DNA from 3 places in the Nonomuraea sp. NPDC003707 genome. Region 1 is predicted to be linked to each of the others. Evidence: riboswitches for the same ligand, from Rfam matches in the RefSeq annotation. Region 1 holds a riboswitch; each other region holds the start of a gene.

Region 1 (4,229 bases):
CGGCCAGGATCTCGTCGGCCATTTTCTGCGGGCTGGTGTTCACCCAGACGGCGTCCGGCTCAGGGTCCGCGATGGGCTCGCCAAGCCGCACGCGACGGGCGATCCGACGGTCATTGTGCGCACGTGCGTCGTGATAGTCGTAGTGATAGGCGGTCAGCCCGTACCGGGTGGCCAGCAGCCTGGCGACGGTGGATTTGCCGGCCCATTGTCCCCCTCCGATCCACAGGGCGTTGTGCAAGGTGCCGAACGGATCCCAGACCTCGCTGTTTGTGGCGTTCACGGTTACCAGCATGGCGACGGCACCGACCAAAGAAACAGTCTTGTTCTGCCTGCCCGGACGGGTGACGATCGTAGAGAGAAGCCCATGTCGATGGGCCCGGCGGATCAGTCCGTCATGCGCAGATCGGTCGCGGTCAACAACGACGAAAGCCTGATGCCTTCCGCGGCCAACGCCGCCGCACCTCCCTGCTCGCGGTCGATGACGCACAATGCCTCACTGACCTGAGCCCCGAGGCTCCGCAGCTCAGCAGTGGACAGGACGATCTGGCCACCGCTGGTGACAACATCCTCAACCACCAGAACCCGCCGCCCCACCACATCCGCACCCTCGGCCAGACGACAGGTCCCGTACGCCTTGGCCTGCTTACGGACGAACGCACACGGCAGACCGGTGTGCCGGCCAAGCGCGGTGACCACCGGAATCCCGCCCATCTCGAGCCCGGCCAACACCTCGATGTCCCCCGGGACCACGGGCGCCATCGCCCGAGCGATGTCATCCAGCAGAACGGGATCACCCTCGAACTTGTACTTGTCGAAGTACTCGGTGGCGGTACGTCCTGAGCGGAGCACGAAGTGGCCGGTGAGGTGGGCTGCGGCATGAATCCTGCGAGCCAGGTCAGAGCGCGTCACAGGCACCCAGTCTCCCAGAGGCATGGCGGACGCGCTCAGGGCCGCTCACGGTCCCACTCCTCGATCTCGCAGATGCCCTCTGGATACGCCTGCCTCGCAACCTGCCGCATCGATCAAGGCACTTTTGCATTGCTACCTACAGTTATGGGCATATAGCTCTCCGTATCGCTAATAGGCCGTCTTGTCCGAAAGATGCCTATTTGTCGGGGAGTGGAGGCATCGACGATGCGGAACGGCCGAACCATACTCGTCAGCACGTTCACGGCTACGCTGCTGCTGACCGCAGGCTGCACCTCGGGTGGCTCGAACCCACCACCGCCCGCCGGCCCACAGGAGCGGGCCCTCGCAGCCAAGCTGTCGATCACCCCGGCGAACGGCACGAAGAAGGTGCCCCCGGATGCCGGGGTCAGCGTCAAGGCCACCGACGGCAAGGTCACCAAGCTGACCGTCGCCGACGCCAAGGGGCATGAGGTCCGCGGGACCCTCGGCGCGGACGGGACGTGGCACCCCACGTGGCCGTTGCGGCCCTCGACCGCGTACACGGTGAGCGCGCAGGCGACCGGCAGGGACGGCAAACCCGTCACCGCGCGGGCCACGTTCACCACGCTCAAGCCGAAGCGGGTGCTGGAGAGCGGCATGTCCCCGCTGGACGGCGAGAAGGTCGGCGTCGGCATGCCCGTCCAGCTCCTGCTGTCGCGCCCCATGACCGCCAGGAGCGACCGGGCCGCGGTCGAGAGGTCGCTGGAGGTGCGGATGTCGAAGCCGGTCGAGGGGGCGTGGAGCTGGGTGAGCGACCGCGAGGTCCAGTTCAGGCCGCGCGAGTACTGGCCGGTCGGCGAGCAGGTCACGGTGGTCGCGCACCTGGCCGGGCTGCGGGCGGGCCGGGACCTGTGGGGCACCAGGGACCGCAGCTTGACGTTCACCGTCGGCGACGAGCACATCACCAAGATCCGCAATGGCACCCACCGGGCGGTCGTGCGGGAGAACGGCAAGGTCGTCAAGGCCATCCCGGTCAGCCTGGGCAAGAAGGGCGACGAAAGCTGGTCCGGCGTCATGATCGCCCAGGAGAAGGCCGCGTCGACCCTCATGGACTCGGCCACCATCGGCAGGCCCGGCGAGTACTACGCCCATACCAAGTGGAATGTCAGGATGACCTACAGCGGCATGTTCTTCCATGCCGCGCCCTGGTCGACCGGCGCGCAGGGCAACAGCAACGTCAGCCATGGCTGCGTGAACGCCAGCATGGCCAACGCCCGCTGGTTCTACAACTTCACGCAGCGGGGAGACATCATCGAGGTCACGGGGACGTCGCGGAAGCTCGAGTTCGGCAACGGGCCGACGCCGTGGGCGAAGTCATGGGACGACTGGCTCGCGGGCAGCGCCCTCGGCAAGTCGATCAACGCCTAGGGATGGATTGGGCAGACCCGCTTGCGAATTGACGGTGTCCGCCTGTGCGGGCATGATCTCGACTCGGTAGTTCATCCAGAGGATCTGAGGGACCTGGCCCTGTGACGGTCCGGCAACCTCCCCGGCGGGAATCCGCGGGAAAGGTGCCAATGCCAGGAACGATGAGGGAGAGCTGATGAGCGTGCGGCTTGATGTTCCTGTCCTTTCCGGGGATCTGGTGCGGTTGGAGCCGCTGGCGATGCGACATGCGCCGGATCTCGCGGAAGCGGCCGAGGAGGATCGGTCGTCCTACGACTTCACGCTGGTGCCTCGCGCTCGCGAGATACCGGACTACCTGGCGGCCCAGCTCGTCCGCGACGGGCTGACCCCATTCGCGCAGGTTCGGCTCACCGACGGCAAGGTGGTGGGCTGCACCGGCCTGTGGGATCCCCGCAGGTGGCCGGACCGGCCGGACCTGCGCGCGATCGAGATCGGCTTCACCTGGCTGGCCGCCTCGGCGCAGGGCACCGGGATCAATGCCGAGGCGAAGCTGTTGCTGCTGTCGTATGCGTTCGACACGCTCGGCGTTGCCCGCGTCGACCTGAAGACCGACGCCCGCAACCACCGGTGCCGCCAGGCCTTGGAACGCCTCGGCATCCCCTTCGAGGGCGTGCTGCGCGCCTGGTCCATGTCGTGGGCGCACGGCGAGGAGGGCAAGGTCCGCGACTCGGCCATGTTCGCAGTGGTCGCCGAAGACTGGCCTACCGTCAAACCGGCACTGCAAGCCCGTCTCACCGCCGTGAGCTCCCGTTCGCCGGCCCTCTGAGAAGCTTCGGCTGGGTGCGGTGAGGCGCCCCTGAGCGTCTGAACACGGCCTGTCGGTAAGTTCGGCGCCCACCAGCTTGGCCGCCCGGTGGCGGGACTCGACCCGTGCCTGACCCGTCACGCCGCCTTGTCACGGGGTCCGGAGTGGACCCCGCGACACGAGGTTGACATCCCATCAAGCAGCGTCGAGCGCTGCGGTGATCTTGCGGGTCATCTCGGCCAGGGTAGGGCTGGGCCGACCCTGGTGAGTGCGGGCGGCTGCTTCGAGAGCGACGCTGACGGTGCTGCGGAAGTTGTCGGCCTCGGCCGGGTCCTGCTGCTTGAGCAGGTTCATGGACGCGGTCAGCGCCGGCAGCACCAGGTCGGCCAGGTCGGCGACGGACTTGCCGTACTTGACGCCCTTGGGCGCCTTGGTGAGCACGTGTCCGACGGGGCCGGTGGCGGAGGTCAGGGCGATGGAGCCTTCGGTGGCGACCTTGTGGGCCGAGCCGGCGGCACCGGCGGCGGACATCAGCGAGACGGCGCCCCACGCGGCGGTCCGCAGGGTGAGCTTGTCCTGGTCGGTGAGGGTGATGGACATGGTGCTGTACTCCTTCAGGTCTGCTATGAAACGGGCTTCCACGGGGGGTGAGGGCGAGCTGGGCGTGGCCCGATTCGCGCTCCGTGCATTCACTGTCGCCGACCGCTCTGATATCGGGCCGTTGGCGTGCTGACACTGCCGCCGACAGCGACACAGCATCCGACCTGATCGCCCCCCGGGACACCGCCTGTCGCGCTCCTGCCCTCCTACGGGCGCAGTCCGAGGAAGGGGTTAAGGCCGGGAAACAGGTGGACCGATCATGATCTGGTCTTCACCACGAAGCTTGGCGACCCGATCGAGCGCACGGAGAACTAGAAGCAGCGGAAGTCCATCCTCAAGCAGGCCGACGTACGGGACCCCAAGCCAACAATGCCCTCCTCATCGAGCAAGGCGTTCAGGAAAACCTCGGCCACATCCGTGTGACCACCACCGGGCGCGCTACCCCCACGTAGCAACCCTCCAGATGAAAGACGCCCTCTGGGGTCTCCCTGATCAGTGCCGGTTAAGGTCCTCGATCGCCAGCACGACG
Region 2 (4,229 bases), on a different contig from region 1:
ACCGACGCGGTGTATTCGCGGTATTCGGGCAGGTCGTGCCGGCTCGGGTAGGCGAACGCCAGGTGCACCACCTTGCCGTGCCACTCCGGGTGCGCGGCGAGGAACTCGCGGTAGGCCACCAGGCCGCGCACGATGTTCTTCGACAGCTCGGTGCGGTCGATGCGGACGATCAGCCGGCGGTCGCCCACCTGCTCCCTGAGCGCGGTCATGTGCGATTCGACGTCGGGCTCGACGGCGCGCTCCCACAGCGCGTCGCCGTCCACGCCGAGGCTGTGCACGCCGATGCGGGTGGTCCGGCCCTCGTGGGTGACGCTGCGGCCCACGCGGTCGACCTCCGCGCCCAGCAGCGCCTCACAGCAGTCCATGAACGCCTGCGCCCACCTGTCGGCCAGGAACCCGGCGTGATCGGCCCCCAGGATGCCCTCCAGGACCTCTCCGACCACCTCGTCGGGCAGCAGCGAGAAGTATTCGGGGGGCGCCCACGGGGTGTGGCTGAAGTGGGCGATGCGCAGGTCCGGCCGCTCGGCGCGGAGCATCGCCGGGGTCAGCGTCAGGTGGTAGTCCTGCACCATGACGCGGGCGCCGTGGCCGGCCTCCTCGGCCAGCGCCAGCGCGAACGCGCCGTTGTAGTCGCGGTAGGACTCCCACTCGCGCTCGAACCTCGTGCCGAAGTTGGGCGAGTTGGGGATGTCGTAGAGCAGGTGGTTGACGAACCACAGGGTGGAGTTGGCCACGGCGTTGTAGGCGCGGTGGAAGGTGGCGGGCGGGATGTCGAGCATGCGCACCGGACCCGTGTCGTAGCCGGCGTGGTCGATCCGGCCGCCGGGCACCAGGCGCACGGCGCTGCGGTCGCCGTCGGACAGCGCCGCGCACACCCAGAGCATGCCGTCCTTCCTGGCCACCTCGGACAGTGCCGAAACCAGGCCGCCGCCACCGCGTTTCATGGTCAGCTCGCCGTCGTCCGAGACGGTAAAGGAAACGGGTCCTCTGTTGGAGGCCACCAGGACGCTGTTCATCTACGCTCCCTTCGCCCATAGGATCCCAGCTATGGCGCTAGATGAGCTAACCGAGGAACTCGCCCGCTCGGCCGCAGGAGGAGATCATCGCGCACTTGGCGAGCTCCTGGCGCGGATCGAGCCCGATGTGATGCGACACTGCGCCCGGATCCTCCCCTATCACCAGGATGCCGAGGAAGCCTCGCAGGACACGTTGCTGGCCGTGGCGCGCAACATCGGCCGGTTCGAGGGCCGGGCGCGGTTCAGCACCTGGCTGCACATCGTGACGGCCAACTGCGCGCGCACCACGTACAGGTCGCTCAAACGCCGCGCGGCCGAGCAGACCTCGGACGAGCTGCCCACGCAGAAGCCCGACGTGGCGCGGGTGAGCGTGATCGCGGGCTCGCGGCTCGACCTGCTCGACGCCATGGAGGCGCTGGAGGCCGACAAGCCCGACCTGGCGCAGGCGCTGGTGCTGCGCGACATCGTCCAGCTCGACTACAACGAGGTGGCCGAGCAGCTCGGCATCCCCCTGGGCACCGCCAAGTCGCGCATTCATCAGGCCCGCAAATACGTGCAGGGAGTGCTGGGTGATGATTATCGCTGAGACGCCACGTCTCGCATCTTGAGACGGGTGGCCATTTGGGCCCCATGGACGGGTAGAGTCCATTTCAACAACTGAATATTGCTCATCCAGAGGGGTGGAGGGACCGGCCCTGCGAAGCCCCGGCAACCCTCCCGGTTTGAGACTCGCGACAGGGCGAGGCCGACCGGGACAAGGTGCCAATTCCGGTCTGCGGTCAAGGTGGCCGCAGGCGAAGATGAGGGAAGGCCTCGCTTCATGTCGCTCGACTTTGGTCCTGCTGTCGGTCTGTCCTGCCGTGAGTGCGGCACGCGTTACCCGCTCGGTCCGAGCTTCGCGTGTCTGGAGTGTTTCGGGCCGCTTGAAGCGGCCTATTCCTTCGGTACGGTGACCCGCTCCGACATCGAGTCGGGTCCCGCCAACATCTGGCGTTACCGGTCGCTGCTCCCGGTGCCGGTTGACGTCGCCAGTAAGCCCAATATGAACCCCGGCTGGACCAAACTGGTCAAGGCCGGAAACCTCGGACGCGCACTCGGTCTCAAGAACTTGTACGTGAAGGACGACTCGGGCAACCCCACCCATTCCTTCAAGGACCGGGTCGTCGCCATCGCCGTCGAGGCGGCGCGTAACTTCGGCTTCCACACCCTTTCCTGCTCCTCCACGGGCAACCTCGCGGGCGCGGTCACCGCGGCGGCGGCGCGCGCCGGGCTCGAGGCGTGCGTGTTCATCCCGGCCAACCTCGAAGCGGCCAAGATCGCCATGGCTCGCGTGTTCGGCGGCAAGCTGATCGGGATCGACGGCACCTATGACGAGGTCAACCGGTTCTGCTCCGAGCTGATCGGCGACCCGCTGGGTGACAAGTGGGGGTTCGTCAACGTCAACCTGCGGCCCTACTACGCCGAGGGCTCCAAGACGCTCGCGTACGAGATCGCCGAGCAGCTCGGGTGGCGGTTGCCCGAGCAGATCGTCATCCCCATCGCCTCCGGCTCGCAGCTCACCAAGATCGACAAGGGCTTCCGCGAGCTGGTGCAGCTGGGGCTGGTCGAGGACACGCCGTACAAGATCTTCGGAGCGCAGGCGGCCGGGTGCTCGCCGGTCTCCACCGCGTACAAGGCGGGGCACGACGTCGTGCAGCCGGTCAAGCCCGACACCATCGCCAAGTCGCTGGCCATCGGCAACCCGGCCGACGGGCCGTACGTGCTCGACATCGCCCGGCGCACCGGCGGGGCCGTCGAGGACGTCACGGACGCCGAGATCGTGGCCGCGATCAAGCTCCTGGCCTCGACGGAGGGCGTCTTCGCCGAGACCGCGGGAGGGGTGACCGTGGGCGTGCTGAAGAAGCTCGCCGAGAGCGGGCGGCTCGACCCCGAGGCCGAGACCGTGGTCCTCAACACCGGCGACGGGCTCAAGACGCTCGACGCGATCAGCGACGACGCCCAGCCCACAGCCGTGATCCGGCCCTCCCTCGACGCGTTCCGCGCGACTGTCTGACAACCAGGAAAGGCGAGTTAAACCATGAGCGTTTCGGTGCGGATTCCCACCATTCTGCGCACCTACACCGGGGGCAACGCCGAAGTCAGTGGCGAGGGCGCGACTCTTCGTGACGTGCTTGCCAAGCTCGACTCCGACTACCCGGGGATCGGCGCGAGAATTCTGGATGAATCGGGCAAGATTCGTCGTTTTGTCAACGTTTACGTTGGGGAAGAGGACGTCCGTTTCGCCGACGGGCTCGACACTCCGGCACCTGAGGGCACTCAGATCTCAATCATCCCGGCGGTTGCCGGCGGCTGAGTGCTATAGATCACACGTGTGGAAGGCGCCCCTAGTGGGCGCCTTCTCCATTTCCAGGGCAAATGAAACGCTGAAGCGCCTTCGTTGCGAAGAAATGCGTCGTTTGCAGATTGACTCTGTTGCCAAACCCCGTGCCACAGGTATGGTCGAGGGCGATCGTCTGGCTGATTTTCCCTTAAGTCCGGCGATTACGGGTCTCGCGGAGGAATGGGCGAGATCTGAAAGCCCAGTAAGAGGAGTCGGAAGTGGCGCAGGGCACCGTCAAGTGGTTCAACGCGGACAAGGGCTACGGCTTCATCGCGGTAGACGGTGGTAAGGATGTATTCGTCCATTACTCAGCGATCATGATGGACGGGTACCGATCTCTCGAACAGGGCCAGCGGGTCGAGTTCGAGATCACGCAGGGCCAGAAGGGACCTCAAGCGGAGTCCGTCCGCGCGGTCTGATACACCCCCCTGGTATGCACCGGCGGGGATCGCCCGGCAGCGCAGTCCGTGCGAACCCGCAACCTTTCTTTCGTCGACTCGGTCACGGCGAGCCGCGCGAGGCGGCTCGCCGTGCGTACGGATCCCGCCACCTGCGGTGGCCTGGACGCGGCTCGTCGCAGGTGCGGGGTCCTGCCGCCGGCGATGGACGGCTCCGCCGTACAGGCTGATATGGGGAGGAAAGGCCCGGTAGGAGGCTTCTCGCTTGCACTCGACAGGGTAGAGTGCTAAACAGTTCGTTGGCACTCTGTGCAGCAGAGTGCCAACACTCGGATCGGGACGATGGGGTCTGCCGAAGGAGATGCTGACCCATGCCGTCGCGGGCGTCGGCTCGGTCCACGACAAGCCACCCTGCATCTGGGAGGTCTAGCCTTA
Region 3 (4,229 bases), on a different contig from region 1:
CGAGGCTTTCCAGAGTGTCCACGAACGGCACCATATAGCCGGGACGCGCCCGATCGCGGGGGGTTTTCCGCGCCCGTGCCAAGGGTGCGGCCGGTCAGCGGCGGGGCTGCGCGAGCTCGGCAGCCAGGCCCGCCGCGCGCTCAACGGCCGGTCAGAGGTGGGGGGCCGCTTCGCGCGTACCGCCCGGGCGCAGCACGCCCGCCAGCGCCAGCGCGACCAGGACCCCGGCACCGCCCGCCACCGCGATCGCGGGCCCGGGGGCGATCACCTCTCCGAGCGCCCCGACCAGCGCCGCCCCGGCCGCCTGCCCCGTCATCAGCCCGGACGACTGCAGCCCGAACGCCTGCCCCCGCACCTCCTCGGGCACCGACTCCACGAACCGCCGCTGCAACCCCAGCTGGTACGACAGCCCCGCGGTCGCCACCGCGGCCAGCACGGCGGCCCACGCCATCCCCGGCCCGAGCGCGAACCCCACCCACGGCACGCCGAGCAGCACCGCCAGCGGAAACGACAGCCGCTCGCGCAGCCCCGGCGCGGCGAACCTGCCCACCGCGAACTCCCCCACCGCCATCCCGCCGGCCGCCGCCGCGAGCACCACCCCGGCCTGCCCCTGCCCGCCCAGATAGGGCACGACCATGGCCTCGGCCCCGGCCAGGAACACGCACGGCAGCCACCCCGCCAGCAGCAGCCCGCGCACCCGCCCGTCGGCCAGCAGCCGCCGGTTGACCCGCAGCGTCTGGCGCACCGCGCCCGCCCGCGCCGTGCCCCGGGCGGGCCGGTACGGCAGTCCGGCCCGCAGCACCACGGCGGCCACCGCGGCCAGGCCCGCGGTCGTGGCCAGCGCCCCCGAGGGCCCGGCGACGGCCAGGAACGCGCCCCCGGCCGCCAGCCCCGCGATCTGCGCGCTCGCGGAGGCCACGTTCAGGACCGACCGCCCGAGCACGAACGCGTCGCCGGGCAGCACGTCGGGCAGCATCGCCGCCCGCGCGGCGAAGAAGACCGGCGTGAACAGCCCAGTGACCAGCACCAGCGCCAGCATCGCCCAGACCGGCAGCCCCGCGAAGGCCAGCAGCAGGCACGTCACCGCCCTGACCACCTCGCCGGTCACCATCAGCGCCCGCGGCGGCAACCGGTCGGCCAGCGAGAGCAGCAACAGCCCGCCCACGATGAACGGCAGCCAGCCGGCCATGTACGCGGCGGCCGACAGGCCGGCCGAGCCGGTCCGCTCATAGACCAGCACGGACAAAGCCAGCATCTTGATCGAGTCCCCGCCGACCAGCAGCGCGAAGCTGCCGAACAGGACCCGGAACTCCTTGACGGCGAACACGTCGCCGAACGTCGCCCCATTCACGTCCACGATGGTGCGGACCGGACCGGCGAGCTGGCGACTCTTTCGGATATAACCGAAAGGTGCCCGTAAGAATCGAGGTCACCCCGCAGGACCTGGTGGCCACCAGGTTCGCGATCTCCCCGCTGATCGAGACCATGCACGCGCAGTGGGTGCTGGCGGGCCGGCTGGAGGCGGGCGTGCACGGCCGGTGGGCCGCTCGGTGGCGGGGCACGTACCGGGAGCTCGAACGTGCCCACCCCGTGCTGCGGGCCGCGGACGCGATCAGCGGCAACCGGCGCGGCACGAACGTCGCCTTCATCGCCCCGCCGCCGACGGCCGTGGACGTGCCGTTCGAGGCTGAGCTGGCCGCCATGCGCAGGACGCCGCTGGAGCAGGCGCACGCGGAGATCGCCCGGGCGCTCGCCGGGCGGCCGGCGGCGGGCGGGGTCAGGGAGCTGCTGGCGGGACCGCGGGTGGTGGAGCGGTTCGCCGACGCGTACGAGGCGCTCTGGACGGAGATCGTCTCCCACGACTGGCCGCGCTTCCGCGCGATCCTGCAGCGCGACGTCGCCCATCGGGCGGGACGGCTGGCGGCCTACGGCTGGGCGGCGGCGCTGGAGGACCTCAGCCCGCAGGTCCACTGGCGGCCCCGGGGGCAGATCGAGGTCGAGCTGACCAGCCTCCACGGGCTGCGCAGGCTCGGCGGCAAGGGGCTGCTCTTCCTGCCGTCGGCGTTCACGACCGCCGTCGGCGCCTATCTGGAGGACGCCTGGCCGTACGCGATGATCTATCCCGCGAGGGGCGCCGCGGCCGTGCCCGCCGCGGCCGACGCCGACCTGTCGGCCCTGATCGGCCGCAGTCGCGCCCGCATCCTCGCCGAGCTGGCCGAGCCCGCCACCACCACCCAGCTCGCGGCCCTGCTCGGGCAGAGCCTGGGCACCACCGGCGGCCATCTGGCGGCGCTGCGCAGGACGGGCCTGATCGCGGGCACCCGCGTCGGCCGCGGCGTCCTGTACGCGCGCACGCCCCTCGGCGACGCCCTGGTCAACGGCTGAGCACACCCTCGCACAAAAGAGACAAAAGCCACTAAGCATCACCTCGTGCCATATCCAGGTAAATCCTACTGATATAGTCGCTTATGTCACGAGTCCAGTGCGAAGCCCCGGCTTGCTGGACGGCAACCCTCCCACCGCGGCGGGGTGCCCCGGGTGATGACACGGTCGTCGAGCCGAATGGTGCTCCTGGCGGCAAGCGCGGATGTCGAGTCGTGCTGCCCTGCGCCCTTGGCCGGCTGCTCGAAAAGGAAAGGGAAAGATGAAGGGCGGATTCACTCGCCTCGCGGGACTGGGCATGGTGGTCGCGCTGGCGGTCACGGCCTGCGGCGGCGTCGACACGGGCGGCTCTACGGGTGGCTCCACTGGCGGCTCCACGGGCACCGGCGGCGCGGCGAAGCAGGAGCTCACGGTGACCGCGTTCGCGGGCGCGTGGGGAGAGCTGTTCAAGAAGTCGTTCGTGGAGCCGTTCGAACGCGACACCGGCGCCAAGGTGAACCTCGTCTACGGCGCGAACGCCGAATGGCTCACCAAGCTGCGCGCGGCCGGCGGCAAGAACCCGCCGTTCGACGTCATCGCGTTCACCCCGGACGCGTCGCTGCCCGCGGCCTCCGCCGGGCTGCTCCAGCCGCTGGCCACCGACGGGCTGGCGCACTTCAAGGAGCTGGACCCGGTGCTCGCCGGCAAGTCCGCGTACGACGGCAAGCAGTACGGCGTGCCGCTGACCACCGGCTCCACCGGCCTCCTCTACCGCACCGACAAGATCAAGACGCCGCCCGCGGACTGGGCGGGCATCTTCGACAAGCAGTACTGCGGCCACATCGCCCTCCCGCCGCTCACCTACAACCCCGGCCTGGAGTTCTTCTCCGCCCTGGTCACCTCCCAGGGCGGCACGCTGTCCGACCCGGCCGCCGTGGACAAGGCGTTCGACAAGCTCGCGACGCTGAAGGGCTGCGTGTCCTCCTTCCCCGCCAACGCGGGCAACGCCGCCACCGTCATCGAGAACGGCGACGCCTGGATCATGCCCTTCTGGGACGGCCGCGCCTTCGCCATGGCCCAGGCCGGCTCCCCGATCGGCTTCACCTACCCCAAGTCCGGCCCTGTCGGCGCGCTGACCTCGTACTTCATCGCCGCGGGGACGCAGAAGAGCGACCTGGCGAACAAGTTCCTCGACCACCTGACGGCCGCGCAGAACCAGAAGCCGTTCGCCGAGGGCACCTGGTACGCCGCGGGCAACGACTCGATCTCCTACAGCGAGCCGTTCGAGCAGAAGGTGAAGCACGGTCCCGACGTCTTCAAGAAGTTCATCTGGGTGGACTACGCGGTCGCCACCCCGAAGCTGAACGAATGGCAGCAGCGGTGGAACCAGATCTTCGGCTGACCCCGGAAGAAGGCGGCGGGCACGTCGAGATCGAGGGGCTCGCCGCCGGGTACGACGGCGCGCGCGTGCTCGACCTGGACCGGCTGTCGATCCGCAAGGGCGAGTTCCTGTCGATCCTCGGGCCCAGCGGCTGCGGCAAGACGACGCTGCTCAACTGCGTCGCCGGGTTCGTCCAGCCCACGGCCGGGCGGATCGTGATCGACGGCTCCGACGTGACCCGGCGGCCCCCGTACCGGCGGGGTCTGGGCATGGTGTTCCAGAACTACGCGCTCTTCCCGCACCTGACCGTGGCCGCCAACGTGGCGTACGGGCTGCGCGTGCGCCGGCTCGACCGGCGGGAGCGGGACGAGCGGGTGCGGGAGGCGCTGAGCCTGGTCGGCCTGGAGGGGTACGCCGGGCGGCGGCCCCGCCAGTTGTCCGGCGGGCAGCAGCAGCGGGTCGCCCTCGCCCGCGCCCTGGCCATCCG

Evidence for each region. A riboswitch is a leader RNA that binds a small molecule or an ion and turns the genes downstream of it on or off. The one in region 1 is predicted to bind S-adenosylmethionine.
Region 2: it holds a riboswitch for S-adenosylmethionine, as region 1 does, so the genes downstream of both, thrC (threonine synthase) here and ACWDRB_RS66120 (GNAT family N-acetyltransferase) in region 1, are expected to answer to the same signal.
Region 3: it holds a riboswitch for S-adenosylmethionine, as region 1 does, so the genes downstream of both, ACWDRB_RS61590 (ABC transporter substrate-binding protein) here and ACWDRB_RS66120 (GNAT family N-acetyltransferase) in region 1, are expected to answer to the same signal.

Annotation. Positions count from the first base shown of each region.
Region 1 is NZ_JBSFNK010000082.1:3,021-7,249, forward strand. Features, by position in the region: gene ACWDRB_RS66105 (hypothetical protein) at 1-280, opposite strand, end outside; gene pyrE (orotate phosphoribosyltransferase) at 385-909, opposite strand; gene ACWDRB_RS66115 (L,D-transpeptidase) at 1,135-2,316, shown strand; SAM riboswitch class I at 2,385-2,484, shown strand; gene ACWDRB_RS66120 (GNAT family N-acetyltransferase) at 2,492-3,121, shown strand; gene ACWDRB_RS66125 (hypothetical protein) at 3,296-3,700, opposite strand; gene ACWDRB_RS66130 (hypothetical protein) at 4,193-4,229, opposite strand, start outside.
Region 2 is NZ_JBSFNK010000070.1:119-4,347, reverse strand. Features, by position in the region: gene ACWDRB_RS64365 (alpha,alpha-trehalose-phosphate synthase (UDP-forming)) at 1-1,016, opposite strand, end outside; gene ACWDRB_RS64360 (RNA polymerase sigma factor) at 1,048-1,602, shown strand; SAM riboswitch class I at 1,682-1,823, shown strand; gene thrC (threonine synthase) at 1,837-3,069, shown strand; gene ACWDRB_RS64350 (MoaD/ThiS family protein) at 3,094-3,369, shown strand; gene ACWDRB_RS64345 (cold-shock protein) at 3,615-3,815, shown strand.
Region 3 is NZ_JBSFNK010000056.1:6,571-10,799, forward strand. Features, by position in the region: gene ACWDRB_RS61575 (hypothetical protein) at 1-22, opposite strand, end outside; gene ACWDRB_RS61580 (MFS transporter) at 152-1,351, opposite strand; gene ACWDRB_RS61585 (helix-turn-helix domain-containing protein) at 1,411-2,385, shown strand; SAM riboswitch class IV at 2,470-2,590, shown strand; gene ACWDRB_RS61590 (ABC transporter substrate-binding protein) at 2,645-3,763, shown strand; gene ACWDRB_RS61595 (ABC transporter ATP-binding protein) at 3,742-4,229, shown strand, end outside.